DNA from 4 places in the Solibacillus sp. GQ1 genome. Region 3 is predicted to be linked to each of the others. Evidence: predicted binding sites of a transcription regulator. Region 3 holds the regulator's gene; each other region holds the start of a gene.
What was found. Region 3 encodes LexA, which represses DNA repair genes until DNA is damaged. Its sites were predicted from a motif close to CGAACATATGTTCG; they were not measured.

Region 1 (6,337 bases), 660 kb from region 3:
ATCTTATTTACTATAGAAAAAGAGCAGCTTTAGTATGCGTGAAATAATATTTTTGGAATTATTGCAAAATTACAAAGTACATGATACACTAATGACAATTTAATAGACTTATCAAGAGAAGCGGAGGGACTTGGCCCGATGATGCTTCAGCAACCTCTAGTTTAACTAGAAAGGTGCTACTTCCAGCAAGGTGTTGACCTTGGCAGATAAGAACGGGTAGAAGCCCCTCTCAATTCTGTTTTGCTGGAATGAGAGGGGCTTTTTTATTGTTCCGGAACGGTTCGTTTCGCTCGTAAAACAATGCATTGCCTGAATACCACAGATTATTAAAAGTTTATTGAAAAAGTTTATGAGGGGGAAAGTGGAATGCCGATTAATATTCCGAAACATTTACCGGCGGGTGAGCTGCTTAGAAAAGAGAAGATTTTCGTCATGGAGGAAGACCGTGCGAAAACACAACAAATTCGACCGTTAAATATTTTAGTGTTTAATTTAATGCCTGAAAAAGAGAAAACCGAACTGCAGTTGCTGCGCTTACTCGGTAATACACCATTACAGGTGGATGTGACATTTTTAAACACGGCTACATACGAATCAAAAAATGTTTCCAAATCGCATTTAGATACTTTTTACCGGACGTTCGACCAAGTGAAGCACCGTCGCTTTGATGGGCTCATTATTACAGGAGCGCCAGTAGAGAAAATGGATTTTGAAGATGTTGGCTACTGGAATGAGATTACGCATGTTATGGACTGGGCAGATGAACATGTCACTTCGATTATGTATATATGTTGGGGCGCCCAAGCTGCCTTGTATCATCATTTTGGCATCGGAAAATTCGAATTGCCGAAGAAATGCTCCGGTGTTTATTCCCATGTGATTACGGATTTAACAGTAGATTTAGTGCGGGGATTCAGTGATGAGTATGTGGCACCTCATTCACGCCACACGTCGGTTTCAATTGATGAAGTGCGGGCACACCCTGACTTGCGACTATTAAGCTATTCGGATGATGCAGGCGTGTTTATCGTGCAATCGAAAAACAATAAACATATTATGATTACAGGGCATCTGGAATATGATGCAACGACCTTATCGGATGAGTATTTCCGCGATATTGAGAAAGATCCGGACAATACGGAAATTCCGATCAACTATTTCCCGAATAACGACCCGTTGCAGGCACCGAAAAATGTTTGGCGTGCCCATTCGCATCTGTTGTTCTACAACTGGCTGAACTACTACGTATACCAAGAAACGCCGTATGAATGGCATTACGTCGATGAAAATATTGAATATCATATTTAATGCTTATAAATGAAACGAACCAGCAAGAGATGGACTCCTGCTGGTTCGTTTCATTTAATTGCGACCCAGGCACGTTCGCGTTCGATCTGCAAACTAATTTCCCGCCCGAAGAAATCGCTTAATAATTCGTCTGTTAAAACAACTTCGCGTGCATTGGCTTCGACATTTTTTCCGTCTTTCATTAAAAGTACATGGCTAAAACAAGGAAGTATTTCTTCTACATGATGCGTCACGTAAATTAGGGTAGGGCCGTTTTCTGCTTGTGCAATCTGTTCTATTGTTTGCAGCAAGTTTTCCCGTTCGATTAAGTCCAGACCACCACATGGCTCATCCAATATTAAAATTTCCGGATCCGCCATAATGGCCCTTGCTATTTGAACACGCTGCCGTTCACCTTGAGACAAATGCTCGAATGATTTATTTGCTAAATGGTCACAGTGAAAATGCTTCATAATAGAAACCGCATGGTCAATTTCTTCTTCCGTCACATCATTGAAAAGGCGAAGGGCACCGAATTTTCCGCTGAGCACGATTTCAATTGCATTATCCTGCCAGTTGAAGTTATCGATCATCGCATTGCTGACCCAGCCGATCCGCGTCCGCAGTTTCGGTATATACGTCTTGCCATATGTTTCACCCAGTACTTGGACCTTACCTTCATTTGGCCAAATATAGCCGTTAATAACTTTCAGCAACGTCGTTTTGCCGGAGCCGTTTAACCCTAAAATAGCCCAATGCTGTCCCTTTTGAACATGCCAGCTTAAATCATTTAAAATCTTTTTGTCATTGCGATATAAATGGATATTTTCAATATGTATCATTTAAAAACACCTCCACTTACTACTATGCACCTTTTTTCATTGTCGTGAAAGTATTTTTTGAAAATTGTAACAATTTAAATGTTAAAAAAAGAAAGCAAACGCATAATGCTTGCTCTCCTCATTATTTATATAACAACACTTTCGACACCTGCAGCGCGGTGGAACAGCTTTCCGTTCCATTTGAGTGCCCATTGTACAACAGGCCCTAAGCCGAACGCCATAAATACAGTACCGACTCCGACTGGTCCGCCCAATACAAAACCTAATACAGCAACCGTTACTTCCATTGTCGTCCGTGCACGGTTGACACTCCAGCCGAGGCGATGCACCAACAGCAGCATTAATGTATCACGAGGTCCTACACCGAGGTTTGCGACCATATACATCCCGCAGCCGAAGCCGAGCAGAACAACGCCAACAACAAACGCCAATGTTTGTTCTAACAGTGTATTCGCATCCGGTAATACTAACAAAAATATATCAATAAAAATCCCTGTCAGGAACATGTCCAAATAAGTTCCGACTTTCGGCAATCTTTTCGTGAAAAACGTATCAACAGCCAGAATGAGCAAACCTAAAATAATCGACCACATACCGACCGTTAATCCCAAGTTTTTTTGTAATCCGATATGAAGGACATCCCATGACCCAACGCCAAGTATTTGTCCTTTGATCGTCAATGCGACGCCTAATGATAAAACAATGATGCCTGCAATAAAAAATACGCAGCGCCAATAAAATTCCTGTTTCACTTTCACATGTAATCCCTCATCAATCCTCGATATAATCCTTACTCATTATAACGATTGAATCGGCAAAAATGGATTTACAATAAATTCGAAACATTTGAACTTTTTGAGCGGCAAATTGTTCGTATTAGGAAGCTGAAATAGGGCCTTTATTTTTCGTACGAATAAGTTAATTCATCGGATGAATCGGCGACATCTACAACTAAATGATGTTCATTAAAAAACCATTCATCGGATTTTTCGATGTAGTAATGAATATCCTCCACAACCGTTTCAATACCTATTTCATGCGGCTGCTCCCGTGTCATCCCTAACGAAAACCCTTCATGAAAAGGTGAAGAACCTCCATACCTTGCATAAAAGCGAATAAAATCGCCTTTTTCTACTTCCATCTCTTGTTTAAACCAATTGAGCGCTTTTTCTGATAGTTTGATTTCCATATATTTCACCTCTACTGCCATTATGCAGTAAATAAAAAAAACTTACAAAGCTCGCGTTCTGAATTTTTAGTACAAAAAAAGACTGAAAGGAAACCCTTTCAGTCAATCGTTTAAAATCCTTTAATTTTCGGTTCAGTACCGGCTTTAATCCGCTTAATATTTTCACGGTGACGGTAAAAAATGAAGCCTGCCAGAACGACAACCAAAATGAATAATGCATATTCTCCTGTTATCATCCAATGACCAATTACATAAATAACCGCTGCAGCGGATACAATCATAGATGATAAGCTGACCATTTTCGTTAACTTTAAGGCGATGACAAATACAATGATTAAAATTAAAAATAACGGTAAATTATAGCCTAAAATAACACCGCCGCTCGTAGCAACTGCTTTTCCTCCGCGGAAACTAGCGAAAATCGGGAACATATGGCCAGCAGCCGCGATGACACCTAAGATTAAAGGATGGACAGTGCTGTCTGCGAAAAACGGCAATAACGGTAGCAATACCGCAGCCGTTCCTTTCAATATATCAATAAGCAATACGGCGATGCCCGGTTTTTTGCCTAATACTCTAAATGTATTAGTCGTTCCTAAATTGCCGCTTCCTTGTTGTCGAATATCCGTTTTGTAAAAAATTTTACCAATCCATAAAGCAGATGGAATGGAACCGATTAAATAAGCACAAATAATAATTAATGCGTTGATCAAGTGTTGTGCTCCTTTCGAATTCAGAATTACTACTTGGTACTAATAGTATGTATTGAATATTTTACAATGTTTTTTAATAGAAGGAAAGAGGTATTATTTTTTCGTTCATCGTAAAAAACAGGGAAAAAGTTACATTTTATTGTTTGCTACTGAAGGATATGCTTTTAAACGTTCGTTTTTGATGATACAATTAATCTTTGCAAAGCCTAAATCAGTACCTTTAAACATTGACATCATGCATATTTGAGCGTACGATTAGGTAGTAAATAGAACGTTTGTTTGTATTTTTGGAGGGGATTACATTTGGTAAAAAACCAAGCCGGTATTTCGTATAATGAAGATGCCATTCAAGTATTAGAAGGTTTAGAAGCCGTACGCAAAAGACCAGGGATGTATATTGGTTCTACAGATAGTCGAGGTCTTCACCACTTAGTGTATGAAATTGTAGACAATGCAGTGGATGAAGCGCTTGCTGGATATGGAAATCATATCATCGTGAAGATTCATGAAGATAACAGTATTAGCGTGCGTGACCATGGTCGTGGTATGCCAACAGGTATGCATAAAATGGGTAAACCAACCCCTGAAATTATTTTCACCGTCCTTCATGCAGGCGGAAAGTTTGGACAAGGCGGTTATAAAACAAGTGGCGGTTTACATGGTGTAGGTTCATCAGTTGTAAACGCCTTATCAACATTTTTGGAAGTAACAATTTATCGTGATGGCCAAGTTTATCGCCAGCGCTTTGAACAAGGCGGGAAACCGGCTACATCGCTTGATATGATCGGAAAAACGAAGGAAACAGGAACACTTGTACATTTCCTGCCGGATCCAACGATTTTTTCAGTCGTTAAATATAATTATGATACATTGGCAGAACGCTTACGTGAATCTGCGTTTTTATTAAAAGGATTAAAAATTGAACTAATCGATGACCGCGGAGAAGGAAAACATGAAATTTTCTATTATGAAAGCGGTATTGAAGCATTCGTCACATACTTAAACGAAGAAAAAGATGTATTACATCCGGTTAAATATGTTGAAGGTAGCATTCAGGAAATTGAAGTGGAGTTCGCACTGCAATTTAATGACGGCTATTCCGAAACGATTTTGTCATTCGTTAACAATGTCCGTACACGTGATGGCGGTACACATGAAACCGGCGCTAAGACAGCGTTGACACGTGTGTTTAATGAATACGCCCGCAAAATCGGATTACTGAAAGAAAAAGATAAAAACCTGGAAGGCACTGATATTCGTGAAGGCCTGACAGCAATTGTTTCTGTACGTATTCCTGAAAATCTGCTGCAATTCGAAGGTCAGACAAAAGGGAAGCTTGGTACATCTGAAGCACGCTCTGCCGTTGATACCGTTGTTTCAGAGCAATTAATGTATGTGCTTGAAGAAAATGCCGAGCTGTCGGCTTCTTTAGTGCGTAAAGCAATTCGCGCCCAACAAGTGCGTGAAGCAGCGCGTAAAGCACGTGATGATGCCCGTAACGGGAAAAAGAAAAAATCGAGTACGCTTCTGTCTGGTAAGTTGACACCTGCACAGTCGAAAAATGCTTCTAGAAATGAATTATACCTTGTAGAGGGTGATTCAGCGGGTGGTTCGGCGAAGCAAGGTCGTGACCGTACATTCCAGGCGATTTTGCCATTGCGCGGTAAAGTTATCAATACCGAAAAGGCAAAGCTTCAGGATATTATGAAAAATGAAGAAATTGCGACGATTATCCATACGATCGGTGCAGGTGTCGGAGCAGATTTCTCGGTGGAAGATGCCGCTTACGATAAAGTTGTCATCATGACCGATGCCGATACAGATGGTGCCCATATTCAAGTATTATTGCTGACATTCTTCTACCGTTATATGCGTCCGCTCATCGAAGCAGGAAAAGTGTATATTGCGTTACCGCCTCTTTATAAAGTATCAAAAGGGTCGGGTAAAAAGCAGGAGCTTATGTATGCCTGGACAGAACAGGAGCTAAGCGCCGCAACGAAAAAAATCGGCAAAGGCTATATTATTCAGCGCTATAAAGGTTTAGGTGAGATGAATGCCGATCAGCTTTGGGATACAACGATGAATCCGGAAACACGTACATTAATCCGCGTAAAAATTGAAGATGGTGCACGTGCAGAACGTCGTATTACAACATTGATGGGCGATAAAGTAGAGCCCCGCCGTAAATGGATTGAATCAAACGTCAACTTCGGCATGGAAGAGGATGCAAGCATTTTAGAAAATGAATTCATCCAGCATGAGGAGGTTAACGAATAATGAGTTTTGTAGAAAAATTTCAAGATCTG
Region 2 (6,337 bases), on a different contig from region 3:
TGAAAGGTAGGGCACACAAATTATGGACTTATCAAATCCGTCGCAGCAAAATGTCATCTATATGATCGAGCAAATTAAAGAAAAACTTCGTATGGTAAATGTTGATGCTATGCAGTCTTCTGCATTTGATGAAGAAAAATACGAAGACCTGCAATATTTATATGAAATGGTTATGAAACGCGATTCATTTAGCCCAAGTGAAATGAATGCCATCGTAGCTGAACTAGGCGCCCTTCGTAAATAATATCAAATGTGTAATGTGAAAAAGAAGCTCATCGATTAATTCGACAAGCTTCTTTTTTTATTCCCTATTCCCCAGGAAATATTAATTATTTATTTAATTCGACAGCGATTTTTGCACCTACACGGGCATTATGTTTAACAAGGGCAATATTGGCATCCAGTGATTTACCTTCTGTCAGCTCTTTCACTTTACCTAATAAGAATGGCGTTACATTTTTGCCTGCGATGCCTTGTTCTTTCGCTTCATTTAATGCATTGTCAATAATTCCGTCAATAACACTTGATTCCATAGCATCTTCTACTGGGATCGGATTAGCGATTAATGCACCGCCACGTAAACCTAAATCCCACTTAGCACGTAGAATTGCAGCAGTTTCTTCTGCAGAATCAACGCGGATATTTACATCGAATTCACTTTCACGTGCATAGAATGCAGGCAATTTATCTGTTCCGTAACCAATTACCGGTACACCTTTAGTTTCAAGGTATTCCAATGTTAAGCCGATGTCTAAAATTGATTTGGCACCTGCACATACTACAGCCACATTTGTCATTGCCAGCTCTTCCAAGTCTGCAGAAATATCCATTGTAGTTTCAGCGCCACGGTGAACCCCACCAATACCGCCTGTTACGAATAATTCGATACCAGCAAGCTCAGCACAGATCATTGTTGCCGCTACAGTAGTTGCACCGATTTTCTTTGTTGCAAGTAAATAGCCAATATCACGACGGCTTGTTTTTGCTACACCTTGAGCATTACCGAACATTTCTAATTCTTCATCAGATAAACCGATTTTAATTTTCCCATCGATTAATGCGATTGTTGCCGGTACTGCACCGCCATCACGAATAATTTGTTCCACTTCACGAGCTGTTTGTACATTTTGAGGATATGGCATACCGTGTGAAATAATTGTTGATTCCAACGCTACGATTGGTAAGCCTTTCTCTTTAGCTTCTAATACCTCTTGTGAATATGATAAATATTGTTTCATTATAAATTCCTCCATTCAAGTAAGTTATCTTTTGTTAAATCTTCACGTACTGTTTTATCCGATTGTAACGTTTTCGATGCATTTACCAACCCGAGCTGGATTGCTTCTTCAAGCTCTTCATCGTTTAATACACCATGTAAAAATGCACTGACAAAAGCATCTCCGGCACCTGTAACATCTACTATATTTCTAGTTGCAATGGCTTTGTAGTGTACTATATTACCTTCGTTCCCCACCATTACTCCATGTTCGCCAAGAGTGAGCACAACATGCTCCGCTCCTTTTTGCAACAACATGTTAACAGCCTTTTCATATTGGCTATATGTTTCCAGCTTCACATTTAAATAGCTTTCCGCTTCATCTCGATTACAAATAAAGTAACGGATACCGTGCAGATCCTGCGACATATTTTTCATCTTAGGTGAAGAAACAGGGATAACCGCCAATGCGATATTACGCTCTATTGCGAAATTCCTAATATATTCTACTGTTTCTAATGGGCTGTTTAAATCAATGATAATACAGCTGGCATTTTGTAATATTGCTTCGTGCTTTTTTAAAACACTCGGCAACAACTGATCATAAATCGCCATATTTGCCATCGATATTACCAGTTCGCCCATATTATCAAGTACTGCTGTATAAGAACCTGTATTATAATCGTTTAATTTCTCTACTAAATCCACATTCATCATACTCTTACAATTTTGTTCAATAAATGCACTATCATGATCTTCACCCATTACAGTAATTAAGGAAACACGGTTGCCTAACCGCCCTAAGTTTTCAGCGATATTGCGGGCAACACCGCCTACCGATTCTGTAACAGAAGCAGGATTGGAAGTCCCTAATTGGACATTTTGCTCAATAGTGAATTTACGATCGATATTGGCACCACCAATTGCAATGATTTGATTTTTCTCTGGCAAAACATACGCACGTCCTAAAATTTCCCCTCTTTTTATAAGCGATGAAATCATATTAGCAAGCGCTGGCCTGGACATTCCCAGTTGTTCTGCCATTTCCTGTTGTGATAAGTAGGGATTCTTCTTTATTAATTGGAAAATCAATTTTTCCTTTTCATTCAACTTTATCACCTCTAATCAAACATTTGTTTATAATTATAAACTTTTGTTTGCTGAATGTCAAATTAATATTAAATTTTTCGTCTTGCGTAGTATGGAAGTACTTTCTTCTTTTATGAGCTGTGACATAATAAAAAAGCTGTTCAGAAGGTTTCCCTTCCAAACAGCTTTCTTGCTATTCTACTATTACATCGCCATTTTCTGCTATACGTGGCTGTACGAGCACTTCAACACGGCGGTTTTTGGCTCTGCCTTCTTGAGTATCATTCGTAGCTATCGGCTGGAATTCTCCGAAACCTTTTACACTGAAGTATTTGGAATCAAGTTGTTCATTTCCCGAAACGATTTCTTTCATGAAGTTTACTGCACGCATTACAGACAGATCCCAGTTGGAATCAAATTCAGGTGTCTTAATCGGTACATTATCTGTATGACCAGTGATGACAATATTACGCGGTGGATCAAACATTAATAATTGAGCAAGCTCGTCAGCAATTGTTGCATATTCCGCTTTCACATCTGCTCGTCCCATATCGAATAAAATACTGTCCCGAATGGTAATTAATAATCCCTCTTCTGTCATTTTCGTTTCAAACTGGTCTTCCAGCTCATTAATCGCAATAAACTCGTCCACACGGTTTTGCGTTTCATGTAGGCGTTGCTGATCTTCCATATATTTAGAGATACCTGTTGGTGTAGAGTTATCCGGTGTTTGTATGATAGATGAGTTGTCCATTACACCTGTGCCACCGGTAAAAATATTATTAAATACTGCAGACATTTGCTCCAATTTTTTCTCATCCACTGAGCTTGATGCAAATAGTACAATAAATAATGCTAATAATAACGTTAATATATCTGCATAAGGTACTAACCAGGACTCGTCAATATGCTCCTCATGCTTTTTATGTCTTTTACGCTTCTTTGCCAAGGCCACCCGCCCCGCTTTCGGTAATTTGCTTACGTTCTTCCATCGTTAAGTATGAAGCCAGCTTCTGCTCGATTACACGAGGCGCTTCACCTTCAAGTACGGATAAAATCCCTTCAATCATCATTAGCTTTTGCTTAACTTCTACAGCAGATTTGCGTTTTAGCTTATTGGCAAATGGATGCCATAAAACGTAACCAGTGAAGATACCCAATAACGTTGCAACAAAGGCCGCTGAGATGGCATGTCCTAATTTATCAATATCGGTCATGTCCTTTAATGCGGCAATAAGACCTACTACAGCACCTAATACCCCAAGTGTCGGTGCATATGTACCTGCTTGCGAGAAAATGCCTGCACCACTTGCATGGCGATCTTCCAGCGCTTCAACTTCCTCTGTTAATACATCGCGAATATAGTCTGCGTTTTGACCATCAATCGCTAATGTTAAACCATTTTTTAAAAACGGATCTTCAATTTCGGCTGCTTTGCTTTCTAATGCCAATAGTCCTTCACGACGAGCCAAATCTGCCCATTGTGAAAACATTTTAATCAAGTCGATATCACTTGCGAGTTTTGTTTCTGAAAATAAAATTTTAAAAAGCTTTGGAACCCTTTTTAGTTCCTTCATCGGGAAAGCGATTGTAACTGCAGCAATCGTACCGAAAATAATAATTAAAATCGCAGCAGGGTTTATTAACACTTCCGGTGTAACGCCTTTTAAGAACATCCCGACTAACAGGGCGATAAAGGCGATGATAACCCCAACAACTGATGATATATCCATATATAGTACCTCCAAATTACGATGTCTTTTCTTTATTTCGGTATATTTAAATTTTTATTAACTTCCTTTACACTAGTTATAAGAAGATTTTTTTGTTTTTGACACATTATTGTTCTTTTCTAAGCTTGAATATGACTATTAATGCGTTGGGAATTAACTAATTTTTAAGATAATTATTGGAGGAATGAATCAATGAATTCTATGTTCGAAGCAAATTTGACGAAATACGCAGAACTGGCAGTAAAAATCGGGGTTAATATTCAACCAAATCAATATTTGTATATTGCAGCTTCTATCGAATCGGCACCTTTTGTACAAGTAGTGACAAAAATCGCTTATGAAGTTGGCGCTAAACAAGTTTTTGTAGATTATACAGATGATCAAATTACACGTACTCGTTATGAGTTGGCATCTGAAGATTCTTTCGATTTCTTTCCGCCATGGAAAGTACAGGAGCGTGAATGGCTTGCTGAAGAAGGAGCGGCATTTATGAGCATCGTATCTCAAAGTCCGGATTTACTGTCGGGGATTGATTCAAAACGAATTGCAGCATTCCAGAAGGCTTCAGGCACTGCATTAAACAAGTACCGTCAATATGTTCAGTCGGATAAAATTAGCTGGACTGTTATTGCAGCTCCATCAAAACAATGGGCTCGCAAAGTATTCCCGGATTTACCGGAAGAAAAGCAGGTAGATGCATTATGGGATGCCATCTTTAAAGCGACACGTGCGGATTTGGATAACCCGGTAGAAGCTTGGGCACAGCATAATGACAACTTGCATGAAAAAGTTGATTACTTAAACAATAAAAATTATGCGAAATTGCATTATACAGCACCTGGGACGGACTTGACGATCGAGCTTCCTAAAGGACATTTATGGTGTGGAGCAGGCAGCGTCAATGAAAAAGGCGAAGAGTTCATGGCAAATATGCCGACTGAAGAAGTTTTCACAGTACCGCATAAAGATGGTGTAAACGGGTATGTGTCTAGTACAAAACCATTAAGCTATGGCGGTAATATTATCGATAACTTCACACTCACATTTGAAAATGGGCGCATTGTTAAAGTAGAGGCCGAGCAAGGTGAAGAAGTGTTAAAAAATCTTGTTGCTACAGATGAGGGCTCACATTATTTAGGGGAAGTGGCACTTGTTCCATTCCATTCTCCAATTTCACAGTCGAATATTTTATTTTACAATACATTATTCGATGAAAATGCATCAAACCATTTGGCAATCGGCAGCGCCTATGCATTTTGTATCGAAGGAGGAAAGTCAATGTCTCGTGATGAGTTAAAAGCTAACGGTTTAAATGAAAGTATTACACATGTCGACTTCATGATCGGCTCTGGACAGATGAATATTGACGGAATTACAGCAGATGGACAAGTTGAAGCGGTTTTCCGTAATGGGAATTGGGCATTTTAACAGCTGTATCGCATCCTTCTTTTACAGATAAATAAAATTTCAAGATGTCGCCATATTTACAATTTTTTCTACATTAACTAAATAAATTACCCTACAATGTTCCAATTTATTAGGTTATAATTGGTTAATGATTGTTATCACTAAAATAGAGAGGAGTTTTTATAATGTTTGATCACCATTATCCGTTCTTATCTGACTTTTATACGGTAGTGTTAGGATTTACGGTAATACTTCTTGTATTCTTATTTATGTTTATTATGTACTTACGTATTGGTTTACAATCACACGACTCTGTTATAGTAGATTCAAAGGCAAACGCATTTGCGCCAAACGAAAAATCATTGGATGGCCACCATTATCATTAAAGTTTTTTACAACCACTCTTAGGGTGGTTGTTTTTTGTGGGTAGCGGATTTTTGCTATACTTCTCTCTATTTAGTAGAAATTTAACTTTATTAATGCGCATTTGTTTGAATTATCTAAAAAATATTTTAAAATATAATAGAATCGAAAGGGGTTTGAAGAACAAATGTCTGCATTACAAACAATTTTAGAGTTTAACGGAAAATTCGTAGATGAAAAACAATATGAGCAGTATGCTACAACAAAATATCCTGATAAAAAAATTGTTGTTTTAACTTGTATGGATACACGTTTAGTTGAATTACTACCAAAAGCAATGAATTTGCGCAATGGGGATGTAAAAGTTGTAAAAAGTGCAGGGGCAATCGTAAATCACCCGTTCGGAGGGATTATGCGTAGCTTACTTGTAGCAGTTTATGAATTACAGGCAGATGAAGTCTATATTATCGGCCACTACGACTGCGGGATGAGTGCAGTTGATCCGAACGTAATGATCGGTCATATGCTT
Region 3 (6,337 bases):
GCGATTAAATCATATAATAGTATAAGACAAAAATAATAATAAAAAGGAGGAAATTATGAAACTCGATACAATGATGCAAGAGTTAGAAGCACTTGGGAAAGAGCGTACAAAAAAGATTTATATGTCCAATGGGGCTAAGGAGCCGTTGTTCGGTGTAACGATTGGCTCGATGAAACCGTATGTAAAACAAATAAAAATAGACCAGGAACTGGCCGAACAGCTCTATGCTACAGGCAACTATGATGCTATGTATTTCGCAGGAATTATTGCGGATCCGAATGCAATGACTGAGGAAGATTATGACCGCTGGATGGAACAGGCCTATTTCTATATGATTTCGGATTATGTTGTGGCAGTAACTCTGGCGGAATCTGATATTGCGCAAGAAGTAAGCGATAAGTGGATTGCCAGTGGTGAGGATCTGAAAATGTCGGCAGGGTGGCATTGCTACTGCTGGCTTCTCGGCAATCGTAAAGATGAGGAATTTTCAAAGGAAAAGTTAATGGACATGCTCGAGTATGTAAAACAAAATATCCGTCAAGCACCGCAGCGCACACAGGTGGCGATGAACAATTTTGTCATGACAGTCGGTGTTTCATTTAAACCTTTACATGATGAGGCAGTGCAAATTGCAAATGAGATCGGACCAATTGAAACGAAACGGGAAGGGAAAAAACCGGGTTTGCTTCATGCTTATGAGGAAATTGAAAAACAGGTGGAAAAAGGGCGAATCGGTTTTAAACGTAAATATGTACGTTGTTAATTGTAAAGAGTTATACCTTGTTTTTTCACAATACAATTGTATAAACTAAAATTATGGGAATTTCAAGGAGGCTTATTACATGAAAAAAAGTATTGCTATCGATATGGACCAGGTACTAGCTGATTTTTATTCGAAATTACGTGTGACATATAACGAAAATTTCGGAACAAATTTTACAGATGAAGAGTTTCTTCTGACGACACAGCGCGATTTGCCTCGAGAAGATGCGAAGAAATTATTTGCAATATTAAATGAGCCTGACTATTTCAGAGATTTAAAAGTACTGGATGAAGATGCGATTAAAGTCATTCAAGAGTTGCAGGAACATTATGAAATTTTTATTGCGACAGCTGCAATGGATGTACCGGGTTCATTTACAGCGAAATACGACTGGTTAATGGAGCATTTACCCTTTATTAAAACACAGAACATTGTGTTTTGCGGAAATAAAGCGGTAATACATACCGATTATTTAATTGATGACAGCCCACGCCAACTCGCAGCATTCAAAGGGACAGGTATATTGTATTCGATGCCGTACAATCGATCAGAAGAAGGTTTCATGCGTGTTCATAACTGGAAAGAAATTAAACAGTATTTTATAAAACAAATGGAAAGTGTTTAATAAGTAAAGGGTTGCGATTCTGCAATCCTTTTTTATTTTTGTAGTCATTTCGTATAACGCAATAGTATAATTTAAATTATTGGAATTATCTATAAATTATAAGGGGATAAAAAGAATGAAACCGATTATTGGATTAACAATGTATGATTTTGACAAGAAGTTGGATATTAATAACACGTATTTAATTTCAATTGAACAAGCGGGAGGTATACCGATTTGTATACCGAATGCTACAGAAGAAAACGTAAATGAGTTATTAGATCTAATTGATGGCCTCGTATTAATTGGTGGAGCGGATATAGATCCATTGTTGTTTAATGAAGAACCGCACCGTCATATCGGAAGTGTTGTACGGAAACGTGATGACAGCGATCTTTTATTGATGAATGAAGCCTATAAAAGACAAATGCCGGTTCTCGGTATTTGCCGCGGACAACAGATTATGAATGTCGCATTCGGGGGGAAGATAATTCAGGATATACCCTCACAAGTAGTGAACACAATTTTACATAAACAGCCTTCAAAGCGAGGGGAACTGGCACATACCGTTGAAGTAAAGACACCTAAATTTAAAGAGATTTTTAAAGAAGACTCATTCCGTGTAAATACATTTCATCATCAATCGGTTGGAAAGCTAGGGAAAGGGCTCGTTGTTTCGGCACTTGCTAAGGACGGCATCATTGAAGGGATTGAACATGAATCGCATCCATATTGTGTCGCGGTGCAATGGCATCCGGAAGAATTGGCTCCGAACGGTGATGTTTATGCACAGCGCTTATTTAATAGTTTTGTAGAAGCATGCAATAAATAACGAAAGGCTTAGTCGTTCGCGGCTGAGCTTTTTATTTTGTAAATAAAAAACTTGCCGATTCTATTAGAATGGCAAGTTGATGATTAATGGATATTTCGATAGAGGCCGACCACTTTACCTAAAATAGAAACTTGGTTGACAATGATTGGTTCCATTGAGCTATTTTCAGGCTGTAAACGGAAATGAGTTTTTTCTTTGTAAAAGCGCTTAACAGTTGCTTCATCGTCTTCCGTCATTGCTACGACAATCTCTCCATTGTTCGCAGTAGACGTTTTTTTAACGATCACATAATCCCCATTTAAAATCCCGGCTTCAATCATGGATTCTCCCATAATCTCAAGCATAAATAATTCCTCTTCCGGTGAGCCGTAAGCATCCGGCAACGGGAAATATTCCTGGATATCCTCGATTGCAGAAATAGGCAGACCAGCTGTAACTTTACCGATCAGCGGAACATGAATAACACCTTGTTTTGCGATATTCATCTCTTCCTGATCCAATATTTCAATGGCACGCGGCTTTGTAGGATCACGGCGGATAAGCCCTTTACTTTCTAAACGAGCTAAATGCCCGTGGACAGTTGAACTGGAAGCTAAACCTACTGCTTCTCCAATTTCGCGAACTGATGGCGGATAGCCTTTAGCACGAACTTCCTCTTTTATAAAAGTTAGAATAGCTTGCTGCCGCTTTGAAATTTTTTGTGTCAACTAACTCACCTCTTTATCATGCTATTTTTCTTAAAGTAAGTATAGCAGTATGCGAACATGAATGCAAACATAAGTTCGAAAAAACGGTTGACAAAAACATACGTTCGTATTATTATGAGAACAAACATTCCGAACGTACATTCGAAAGAGGGTTTTTCAAATGAAAAGAGTTAAATTAAATGGCTTCACATCAATGTTTCTACTATTCTCTGTACTTATGATTGCTTTATTCATGATGCAGGATGATAAAATTGAATTATACGAACACGTAAGCATAGAGCATGGCGATACTTTATGGTCGTTGGCAGAACAATATCGTGGTAAAATGGCTAAGCATGATTGGATCAATGAAGTAAAAAAGGAAAACGGAATGCTGGATGAAAAAGTTGTTTTAGGACAAGTATTGGTTGTGCCTGTAGAAAAAGATTCACAATACATAGCTCAGCTGAATGAATCCTCCGATATGCAATTGATTAAAGTAGCGAGAGGGAACAATGATAAAAACTAAAGCAGTGATCTATTGCCGTGTCAGTACGGATAAAAATACACAAGAAACATCGCTAGTGCGTCAGCAGGAGGAGCTGACAAAATACGCAAAATCATTCGGCTATAAAGATGTGGAGATTTTCATGGACCAGCATAGTGGATATGATGTCGATCGAGACGGATTACTCGACATGCTTGACTACATGAAAGAGTACGGTATTAAAGCATTATTTGTACAGGATGAAACCCGTTTAGGGCGAGGGAATGCCCGTATGGCAGTGCTGCACCTCCTGCAAAAATATGAAGCGACAGTATATACATTGAATGATGCAGGTCCTGTCGTATTAAACGAAATGGATACAATGCTGCTCGAAATTTTAGCGATTGTCGAAGAGTATCAGCGTCGTATGCATAATGCAAAAATCCGCCGGGGAATGCGCCGCGCTGTAGAAAATGGCTACCAGCCGCAAAATAATTTGAAAAACCGCGGTAATATTGAAGGGCGTGAACGAAAAGAAGTGCCTGTCGAAGAAATTGTTCAACTGCGTCAGAAAGGCTTAACCTTTGCAGAAATTGCTACGACTTTGTCTGGCTTGGGCATTTCTATCAGTAAAGCGACCGTACATAGAAGATATATTGAATATATGGAGCGACTTGAAGAGTAAACACTTGTTTTCAAGTCGTTTTTTTTATACCTTTGTAGTAGGTAGGAAGAAAGGTGAGATTCAAATGTTATCAAAAGAAAAATTAGCTCGCATTAACGAGCTTTCTAAATTAGCGAGAGAAGGTAAATTGACGGAAGAGCAGGCGAAGGAACGTACAGCGCTGCGCAAAGAATATTTAGATACTTTCCGTACTACAATGCGTGATACAATCGAGCATGTAAAAGTAATTGATGAAGAAGGCAATGATGTGACACCTGAAAAATTAAAACAAATTAAATCACAGAAGAAATTCTTAAACTAATAACATTTCATTAATATGTCACATTTAATATAAAGTATGACATATTTTATAGGACGTTTTTAGAAATTATTGTTTTCTTGTGAAAATTTGTCTACACTATAAAATGTATAAATATCGTACGAGGAAAGGATGTCACATAATGACACAACAGATGGATCAGTTAGCAATTAACGCAATCCGTACACTATCAATCGACGCAATTGAAAAAGCAAATTCAGGTCACCCAGGTTTACCAATGGGTGCTGCACCTATGGCCTATACATTGTGGACGAAGCATTTACGCCATAACCCTCAAAATCCTAATTGGTATAACCGCGACCGTTTTGTATTATCAGCTGGACATGGATCCATGCTTTTATATAGTTTATTGCATCTAGGTGGCTACGGTTTAGAGTTGGAAGAAATCAAAAACTTCCGTCAATGGAATTCAAAAACACCGGGACATCCTGAATATGGTCATACAGTTGGTGTAGAAGCGACAACTGGTCCATTAGGACAAGGTATTGCAATGTCAGTAGGTATGGCTATGGCTGAACGTCACTTGTCAGCAACATACAACAAGCCAGGTAAAGACATTGTAGACCACTATACATTTGCACTATGCGGTGACGGTGATTTAATGGAAGGTGTTGCTGCAGAAGCAATTTCTCTTGCAGGTCACTTAAAATTGGATAAATTAATTGTACTATATGATTCAAATGATATTTCACTTGATGGTGATTTAGAAAAGTCATTCTCGGAAAACATCCAAAAACGTTTCGAATCATACGGCTGGAACTATTTAAAAGTTGCAGACGGTACAGATATCGTGGAAATTAATTCAGCTATTGAAAAAGCGAAACAAAATACTGGCGGCCCAACTGTAATCGAAGTGAAAACTGTTATCGGTTTTGGTTCTCCTAACAAATCTGGTAAAGCAGATTCACATGGTGCGCCACTAGGATTTGATGAAGTTACTTTAACAAAAGCTGCATACGCTTGGGAACATGAGCCATTCTTCGTTCCAACTGAAGTATATGATACATTTAAAGCAGCTAGCGAAGTACAAGGTGTACAAGCAGAAGCAGCATGGAATGAATTATTCGAAAGCTACAAAAACGAATATCCAGAACTGGCTGCACAATTTGTAAACGCAATGGAAAACAAATTACCGGAGAACTTTGCATCTGAGTTACCTGTATATGAAGCAGGTACTGCAGTAGCTACTCGTTCATCATCTGGTGATGCAATCAATGCAATTGCAAAAACAACACCATCATTCTTCGGTGGTTCTGCTGACTTGGCAGGATCAAACAAGACAACTATTAAAGGCGCTGGCGATTTCTTTGCAGAAACTCCGGAAGGCCGTAACATTTGGTTTGGTGTTCGTGAATTTGCAATGGGCGCTGCACTGAACGGTATGGCATTACATGGCGGTTTAAACGTATTTGGCGGTACTTTCTTTGTATTCTCTGACTATGTACGTCCAGCAATTCGTTTATCTGCATTAATGGGATTACCTGTAACATATGTGTTTACACATGACTCAATTGCAGTAGGGGAAGATGGTCCTACACATGAGCCAGTTGAGCATTTAGCATCATTACGTGCAATGCCGAATCTTTCTGTTATCCGTCCTGCAGATGCAAATGAATCTGTAGCTGCATGGAAATTAGCTGTAGAGAGCAAATCAACGCCAACTGTATTAGTATTATCTCGTCAAAACTTGCCGGTATTGGATCTTGCGACAGAGACAGTATACGATGGTGTTGAAAAAGGTGCTTATGTCGTTTCAGCTTCATCTAAAGAAACTCCGGATGCCCTGTTAATTGCAACAGGTTCTGAAGTTGGCTTGGCAGTAGAAGCTAAAAAGGCACTACTTGCAGAAGGAATTGATGCATCTGTTGTATCAATGCCATCAATGGACCGCTTTGAAAAACAGTCCAAGGAATACAAAGAATCTGTATTACCAAAAGCTGTGACGAAGCGTTTAGCAATTG
Region 4 (6,337 bases), 1.7 Mb from region 3:
GTTTCCAATAACTCTTTTAACTCTGTAGTATAGCTGTGAAATGCTTGTTCGTTCTTTTGATCTAACGATGTATCGATAAGTAGCTTTAATTGTTCAATACGTTGCATCCGCTGCAACCGACTAATAAATAAATCTAAATAAATTTCATTCAATAGCTTCTCTGCATGATGTTCAGTGGACTGCTGACTAACCGCTTTTAAAAAGTCTGTATACGAATAATATTTATCCATCGATATCACCTCGACCTCTTTTAACCATTATAAGTTAAAAATCATACAATTTGCAATATATTCTGAAAAATTATCATATGACAGAATTTTCTAAATATAATGTTGATTTTTAGCAAATTATGCAGTAGTTTAGATGTATAGTGAAAATTTAAGCAATTAAAAAAGTAGGAAAGATAGGGGATACAAAATGATTAGTAATTTAACACAAAAATCCAATTACATTATTTCTAACTCTACCTTCTGTTTGAGGTCCTATCAGCATCGAGATAAAATTCACACTGCCATTTTGGACAAGTACGGCCAATCTACATCTCCGTATAAACCTTTAAAAATTATTCGAGATACGTGTCGTCTGCATGGAAGTTCCTATGACGCCAGCAAATATCAGGCGAGAAGCTTTTTCGGAGAGAATAAACATAAGTTGCCGATAATGGTGGCCTATGATTTCGGGGATCCGTGCATTTTATTCCCGCTATTTTCGCCGTTTTCACCTCAAAATATTTGGTTATCCTTGAATCCTATTATTAATATTAGTGAAGATGGTGATAAAACGCTCGTAACTTTTGTGGATAATACTGAGATTAGTCTGGATATCAATATGAAATCATTCAACCAGCAATATGTACGCGCTGCGATGTACTATAAATATCTGCTTTTACAGCGCAATAGGATCTTATAAGAGCATCAGTTTTTTTGAAAATATTCAGCAAGAAGTAACTCACTTTGATTACGAAGGCGAATATTCGAATATCTTCTACACTCCATGATTCCCCCAAAGTAAAAATGATACTCGGTAAACAAATCATCCGTCTTGCCTCTCACTAAGCGCATCTGATGAAGTTGAAAATAGTCCTTCGTTTCTTTTAAGTCATGCTCTATTTTGATACGTACAGCATCGATTAATTGCAAATAGGGATTTTTAAATTTGAACGGACTTTGCTCCACTATTGAGTAATCCTTCCCAAGAATAATTAACAGCAATGGCAAATAAATCCCAGCCTCATAATACGGAATCGTTTTAGAAGGAATTTGCAGCATACGAATACCTCCAATTAATAAGAACGTTTGTTCGTATTAGTATTTTCACATATTTTTTAAAATCTGACAAGAGGAAAATTATTACTTAGCTTAAATTTCACTAAAAAAACCGTGCCTTAGCTTTTTACTAAGGCACGGCTTTCAATTTTTCAACCGATGATCGCTGAAAGATTTTAATATGAGATTTTTGATCGTAAATAGGCAGTAATGAACACATCGAGATCGCCATCCATTACGGCGCCTACATTCCCTGTTTCTGCACTTGTACGGTGATCTTTTACCATTGAATACGGATGGAACACATATGAACGAATTTGCGAACCCCAGCCAATTTCCTTCTGCTCACCACGAATTTCATCCAGCTGTGCCTGCTGCTTTTCAATTTCCAGCTGATACAGCTTCGATTTAAGCATTTTCATTGCTGCATCACGGTTTTTAATTTGTGAACGTTCTGACTGACATTGTACAACGACACCTGTTGGAAGATGGGTAATACGTACAGCAGAGTCGGTCGTGTTAATGTGCTGACCACCGGCACCTGTTGCACGGTACGTATCGACTTTTAAATCCTCTGTTCGAATGTCGATTTCGATTTCATCATTGAACTCCGGCATAACATCACATGAAACGAACGATGTATGACGGCGGCCTGATGAATCGAACGGTGAAATACGTACTAGACGGTGTACACCTTTTTCCGCTTTTAAATAGCCGTACGCATTATGACCTGAAATTTGTAATGTAACCGATTTGATGCCGGCTTCATCACCAGGCAAGTAGTCGATTGTCGTTACTTTAAAGCCGCGCTTCTCTGCCCAGCGTGTGTACATACGTAATAGCATTGAGCCCCAGTCCTGTGACTCAGTACCACCAGCACCTGGATGCAGTTCTAAAATGGCATTGTTTTTATCGTATGGTTCAGATAACAGCATTTGCAGTTCGAAATCTTCCATTTTTGATTGGAATTCAGTAAGTTCTTTGCCTAGTTCTTCCTGCAATTCTGTGTCTGGTTCTTCACGTAAAAGCTCGAGCGTCATTTCAAGGTTTTCCTGTGTATCGACTAATTCTTTGTATTCGTTGACAACTGCTTTAATGCCGTTGCTTTCGTTAATAATTGCCTGTGCGCCGTTCTGGTCATTCCAGAATTCCGGTTCAAGCATAAGTTCATCTAGTTCCTGGATACGAGCCTCTTTGTTTTCTAAGTCAAAGAGACCCCCTGAAGTCCGCTAGTTTTGTAGCTGTATTTTCGAGTGCATTACGCACATCTGCTAATTCCATCATATATTTTCCTCCGTATTTGGGTGTTAAAGTAAAGGCTTGTGGCTTGTGTATCCCGTTGATTTCCGTTCCGGGCGAATGCTTTCCGCGGGCACGGCTCGAGCCTGTAGTCTCGAGCGTCGTGCTGTTCCCGCAGGAGTCCTCGCCCTTCACTCCAATCAACTAGTGTCACACTAAACACCAAGTATTCACTTACAACACTATTTAATAAATATAATTTAGTAAAAAACAAACCGGGTCATTGAGCATAGTATCAATGACCTCGGTTTTATTGCTTTTATTGGCCTACGCCGTGGCATGATTTGTATTTCTTGCCGCTGCCGCATGGGCATGGGTCGTTGCGTCCGATGTTTTCGGCTTTGCGTGTTGGCAGTTTTTTCGGTTTGGCTGCGCCTTCTTCTTTCGGGTTAACAGCCTGGCCTTTTGCTACTTCTTCACGTTGCAGGTTGCTGCGGATTTCCGCTTTTAATGCGTACTTCGCCACATCTTCACGTACTGCTGCGACCATGTCCTCGAACATTGCGAAACCTTCTTGCTGGTATTCGCGTAATGGATCGTTTTGACCGTAAGCTCGTAAGTGTATCCCTTGACGTAACTGATCCATTGCATCGATATGATCAATCCATTTTGAATCGATTGAACGCAGTAAAATAACCTTTTCGAATTCGCGCATACGCTCTGGTGTCATTGCTTCTTCTTTTTCATCATAGCGAGTTGTCACTTTTTCAGAGATGAATGCAATCATTTCTTCTGGAGATTTATTTTCAAGCTGCTCTTTTGTAATATCGCCTTCATCCAGTAGATTTGCCGCGATATAGTCAACTAACGCATCCAGTGTCCAGTTTTCCTTCTCGCCTTGTGTATGAAGGGCCACTTGATTTTCGATTGCCTGAGAAATCATTGATTCAACTAATGCACGCATATTTTCCGAATCCAAAACTTCTTCACGCTCTTTGTAAATCACTTCACGTTGCTGACGAAGTACATCATCGTATTGTAATAGACGTTTACGCGCATCGAAGTTATTACCTTCAACACGTTTTTGTGCTGATTCTACTGCTTTTGAAACCATGCCTGATTGAATCGGCTGTGTATCGTCCATACCAAGTCTTGTCATCATCGACTTCATTTTATCTGATCCGAAGCGACGCATTAACTCATCTTCTAAGGAAAGATAGAATTGCGTTACCCCCGGGTTTCCTTGACGACCAGAACGACCACGAAGCTGATTATCGATACGGCGTGATTCATGACGCTCCGTACCAATTACCGCTAAACCGCCAATTTCAAGTACACCTTCACCCGGTTTAATATCTGTACCACGACCAGCCATGTTTGTCGCAATCGTAACGGCACCTTTTTGACCGGCATTTAAAATAATTTCCGCTTCACGTTCATGGTTTTTCGCATTTAAAACGTTATGTGGAATTTTAAATTTCGTTAAATATTTTGAAATGATTTCTGATGTTTCGATTGCAACCGTACCAACCAGTACCGGTTGTCCTAAACGGTGACGCTCTGCGATATCTTCCGCAACTGCTTTGAACTTGCCTTCCATCGTTGCGAAAATTAGATCAGGACGGTCATCACGGGCAATCGGCTTATTCGTAGGAATCGCTACAACCTGCATATTGTAGATGTTGCGGAATTCCTCTTCCTCTGTTTTCGCTGTACCTGTCATACCAGAAAGTTTCTCATACATACGGAAATAGTTTTGGAATGTAACGGTCGCCATTGTCATCGATTCATTTTGAATCTCAAGACCTTCTTTTGCTTCAATCGCCTGGTGTAGACCATCTGAATAGCGACGTCCTTTCATTAGACGACCAGTAAAGCCGTCAACGATTACAACTTCCCCATCCTGCACAACATAGTCGACATCATTATGCATTGATGCATGTGCTTTTAAGCTTTGGTTGATCGCATGGTTTAAGCGAACATGTGCTAAATCGAATAAGTTGTCGATGCCAAATGCACGTTCCGCCTTTTCGATCCCTTGCTCTGTAAGCGTTACGCCTTTTGTTGATTCTTCATAGTTGTAATCTTCATCCTGCTTTAACATACGGGCAAATGCATTTGACTGTACGTATAGCTGTGCAGATTTCCCTGCTTGTCCGGAAATGATTAACGGTGTACGTGCTTCATCGATTAAAATTGAGTCAACCTCATCGATTACCGCATAATAAAGCGGACGCTGTACACGGTCTTCTTTGTAAAGCACCATATTGTCACGTAAATAGTCAAAACCAAGCTCATTGTTCGTCGAATATGTAATATCCGCAGCATATGCTTCACGCTTTTCTTCTTTTGACAGGCTGTTCAGGTTCAAACCAACCGTTAGGCCTAACCAATTATATAACTCTCCCATTTCAGTCGCGTCACGGCTTGCTAAATATTCGTTGACCGTTACGACGTGAACACCTTTACCAGTAAGGGCATTTAAATAAACGGACATTGTCGACGTTAAAGTTTTACCTTCACCGGTTTTCATCTCCGCGATATTACCCTCATTTAATGCAGCCGCCCCCATAATCTGAACGCGGAACGGGAACATGCCAAGCACACGGCGAGATGCTTCACGAATTGTCGCAAATGCTTCAGGCAACAATGCGTCCACTGTTTCGCCATTTTGATAACGGTTTTTAAATTCTTCTGTTTTCGCTTTTAATGCATCATCAGACAAGCTTTCAAACTGCCCTGCCAATGCTTCTACTTTATCTGCAATCTTTTCTAAACGCTTTACTTCTTTTTTATTGAAATCAAATAATTTATTTAATATGTTTGCCATCGAATTGGTCACTTCCCAATAAATAGTCTCAAAGTATATTTTAGCATTATATATACCGGTGGTGCAAATGGACTGATGCAAAATGGTAATTTTAGGAACGATCCAACTCAAAAACGGACTGCCTATCTCAGGCAATCCGCTTGTAACTCAATCATTTAGTTTGTTTCAATTAAACCGTACTTACCGTCTTTACGTTTGTAAACGATGTTTGTGCCGTCTGTTTCTGCATCTGTGAAGATATAGAAATCATGGCCAAGCATGTTCATTTGTAGAACGGCCTCTTCCTGATCCATTGGTTTCAGATCAAATTGCTTCGTACGAACGATTGTATATTCATCCTCTGAAGATTCAGCGTTCGCTTCCATTTGGGATGTCACATTGGCAAAGTAGATACCTGTACCTTCGCGATCACGGAATTTACGGTTTACTTTTGTTTTATGTTTACGGATTTGGCGCTCAAGCTTGTCGACAATTAAGTCAACAGCCGCATACATGTCGTTATGACGCTCTTCGGCACGCAGCGTTAAATTTTTCATCGGAATCGTCACTTCTACTTTTGTTTGTTTATCATTATAAACCTTCAAATTGACGTTAGCGTTCGCGTTAAGATCTTCATTGAAATAGCGTTCTACCTTTTCAATTTTATTCTCCACGTAATCACGAATCGCTGGAGTTACCTCAATATTTTCACCACGAATGTTAAACTTTAGCATGTGAACTCCTCCTTCATTACTGCTCTTACTAATCTAATTCTACATACATCAATAAAATCCTGTTACGACTTGAAACTTTTTTCATTATTCGACAAGTTGTCCTACATATTGATAAGAAAGACACCGTATCGTTATATAGAATCAATGGTAACCAACCAATTTAATTACGTCCGACTTCTTTTTTGCGACGAACTTTTAATTCACTGACGATCAGTTCTTCAATACCTGGCTGATTTTCGAAGATCAAACCATATTGAAACTTACCGCCGTACTTCTTCTTCCATACGATG

Region 1: parE (DNA topoisomerase IV subunit B) is a predicted target of LexA. The motif match lies at 4,300-4,313, and genes of this name have one in related genera.
Region 2: AC6CH1_RS15565 (carbohydrate kinase) is a predicted target of LexA. The motif match lies at 2,343-2,356, and genes of this name have one in related genera.
Region 4: AC6CH1_RS01310 (YhjD family protein) is a predicted target of LexA. The motif match lies at 1,289-1,302, and genes of this name have one in related genera.

Annotation. Positions count from the first base shown of each region.
Region 1 is NZ_JCAXEX010000001.1:1,368,688-1,375,024, forward strand. It holds gene AC6CH1_RS06760 (nucleoside-diphosphate sugar epimerase) at 1-33, shown strand, start outside; SAM riboswitch class I at 106-213, shown strand; gene metA (homoserine O-acetyltransferase MetA) at 367-1,308, shown strand; gene AC6CH1_RS06770 (ABC transporter ATP-binding protein) at 1,359-2,129, opposite strand; gene AC6CH1_RS06775 (YczE/YyaS/YitT family protein) at 2,255-2,881, opposite strand; gene AC6CH1_RS06780 (HesB/YadR/YfhF family protein) at 3,028-3,318, opposite strand; gene plsY (glycerol-3-phosphate 1-O-acyltransferase PlsY) at 3,429-4,031, opposite strand; gene parE (DNA topoisomerase IV subunit B) at 4,335-6,308, shown strand; gene parC (DNA topoisomerase IV subunit A) at 6,308-6,337, shown strand, end outside.
Region 2 is NZ_JCAXEX010000004.1:36,111-42,447, forward strand. It holds gene AC6CH1_RS15555 (DUF1128 domain-containing protein) at 23-244, shown strand; gene AC6CH1_RS15560 (pseudouridine-5'-phosphate glycosidase) at 330-1,238, opposite strand; gene AC6CH1_RS15565 (carbohydrate kinase) at 1,238-2,326, opposite strand; gene motB (flagellar motor protein MotB) at 2,499-3,254, opposite strand; gene motA (flagellar motor stator protein MotA) at 3,238-4,038, opposite strand; gene AC6CH1_RS15580 (aminopeptidase) at 4,231-5,466, shown strand; gene AC6CH1_RS15585 (hypothetical protein) at 5,631-5,831, shown strand; gene AC6CH1_RS15590 (beta-class carbonic anhydrase) at 5,996-6,337, shown strand, end outside.
Region 3 is NZ_JCAXEX010000001.1:2,027,659-2,033,995, reverse strand. It holds gene AC6CH1_RS10440 (DNA alkylation repair protein) at 56-763, shown strand; gene AC6CH1_RS10435 (5' nucleotidase, NT5C type) at 843-1,388, shown strand; gene AC6CH1_RS10430 (gamma-glutamyl-gamma-aminobutyrate hydrolase family protein) at 1,504-2,199, shown strand; gene lexA (transcriptional repressor LexA) at 2,283-2,906, opposite strand; gene yneA (cell division suppressor protein YneA) at 3,067-3,414, shown strand; gene AC6CH1_RS10415 (YneB family resolvase-like protein) at 3,401-4,057, shown strand; gene AC6CH1_RS10410 (DUF896 domain-containing protein) at 4,122-4,358, shown strand; gene tkt (transketolase) at 4,498-6,337, shown strand, end outside.
Region 4 is NZ_JCAXEX010000001.1:287,281-293,617, reverse strand. It holds gene AC6CH1_RS01320 (IDEAL domain-containing protein) at 1-230, opposite strand, end outside; gene AC6CH1_RS01315 (competence protein ComK) at 418-909, shown strand; gene AC6CH1_RS01310 (YhjD family protein) at 915-1,268, opposite strand; one part of gene prfB (peptide chain release factor 2) at 1,442-2,473, opposite strand; one part of gene prfB (peptide chain release factor 2) at 2,475-2,546, opposite strand; gene secA (preprotein translocase subunit SecA) at 2,824-5,334, opposite strand; gene hpf (ribosome hibernation-promoting factor, HPF/YfiA family) at 5,490-6,047, opposite strand; gene AC6CH1_RS01290 (PilZ domain-containing protein) at 6,208-6,337, opposite strand, start outside.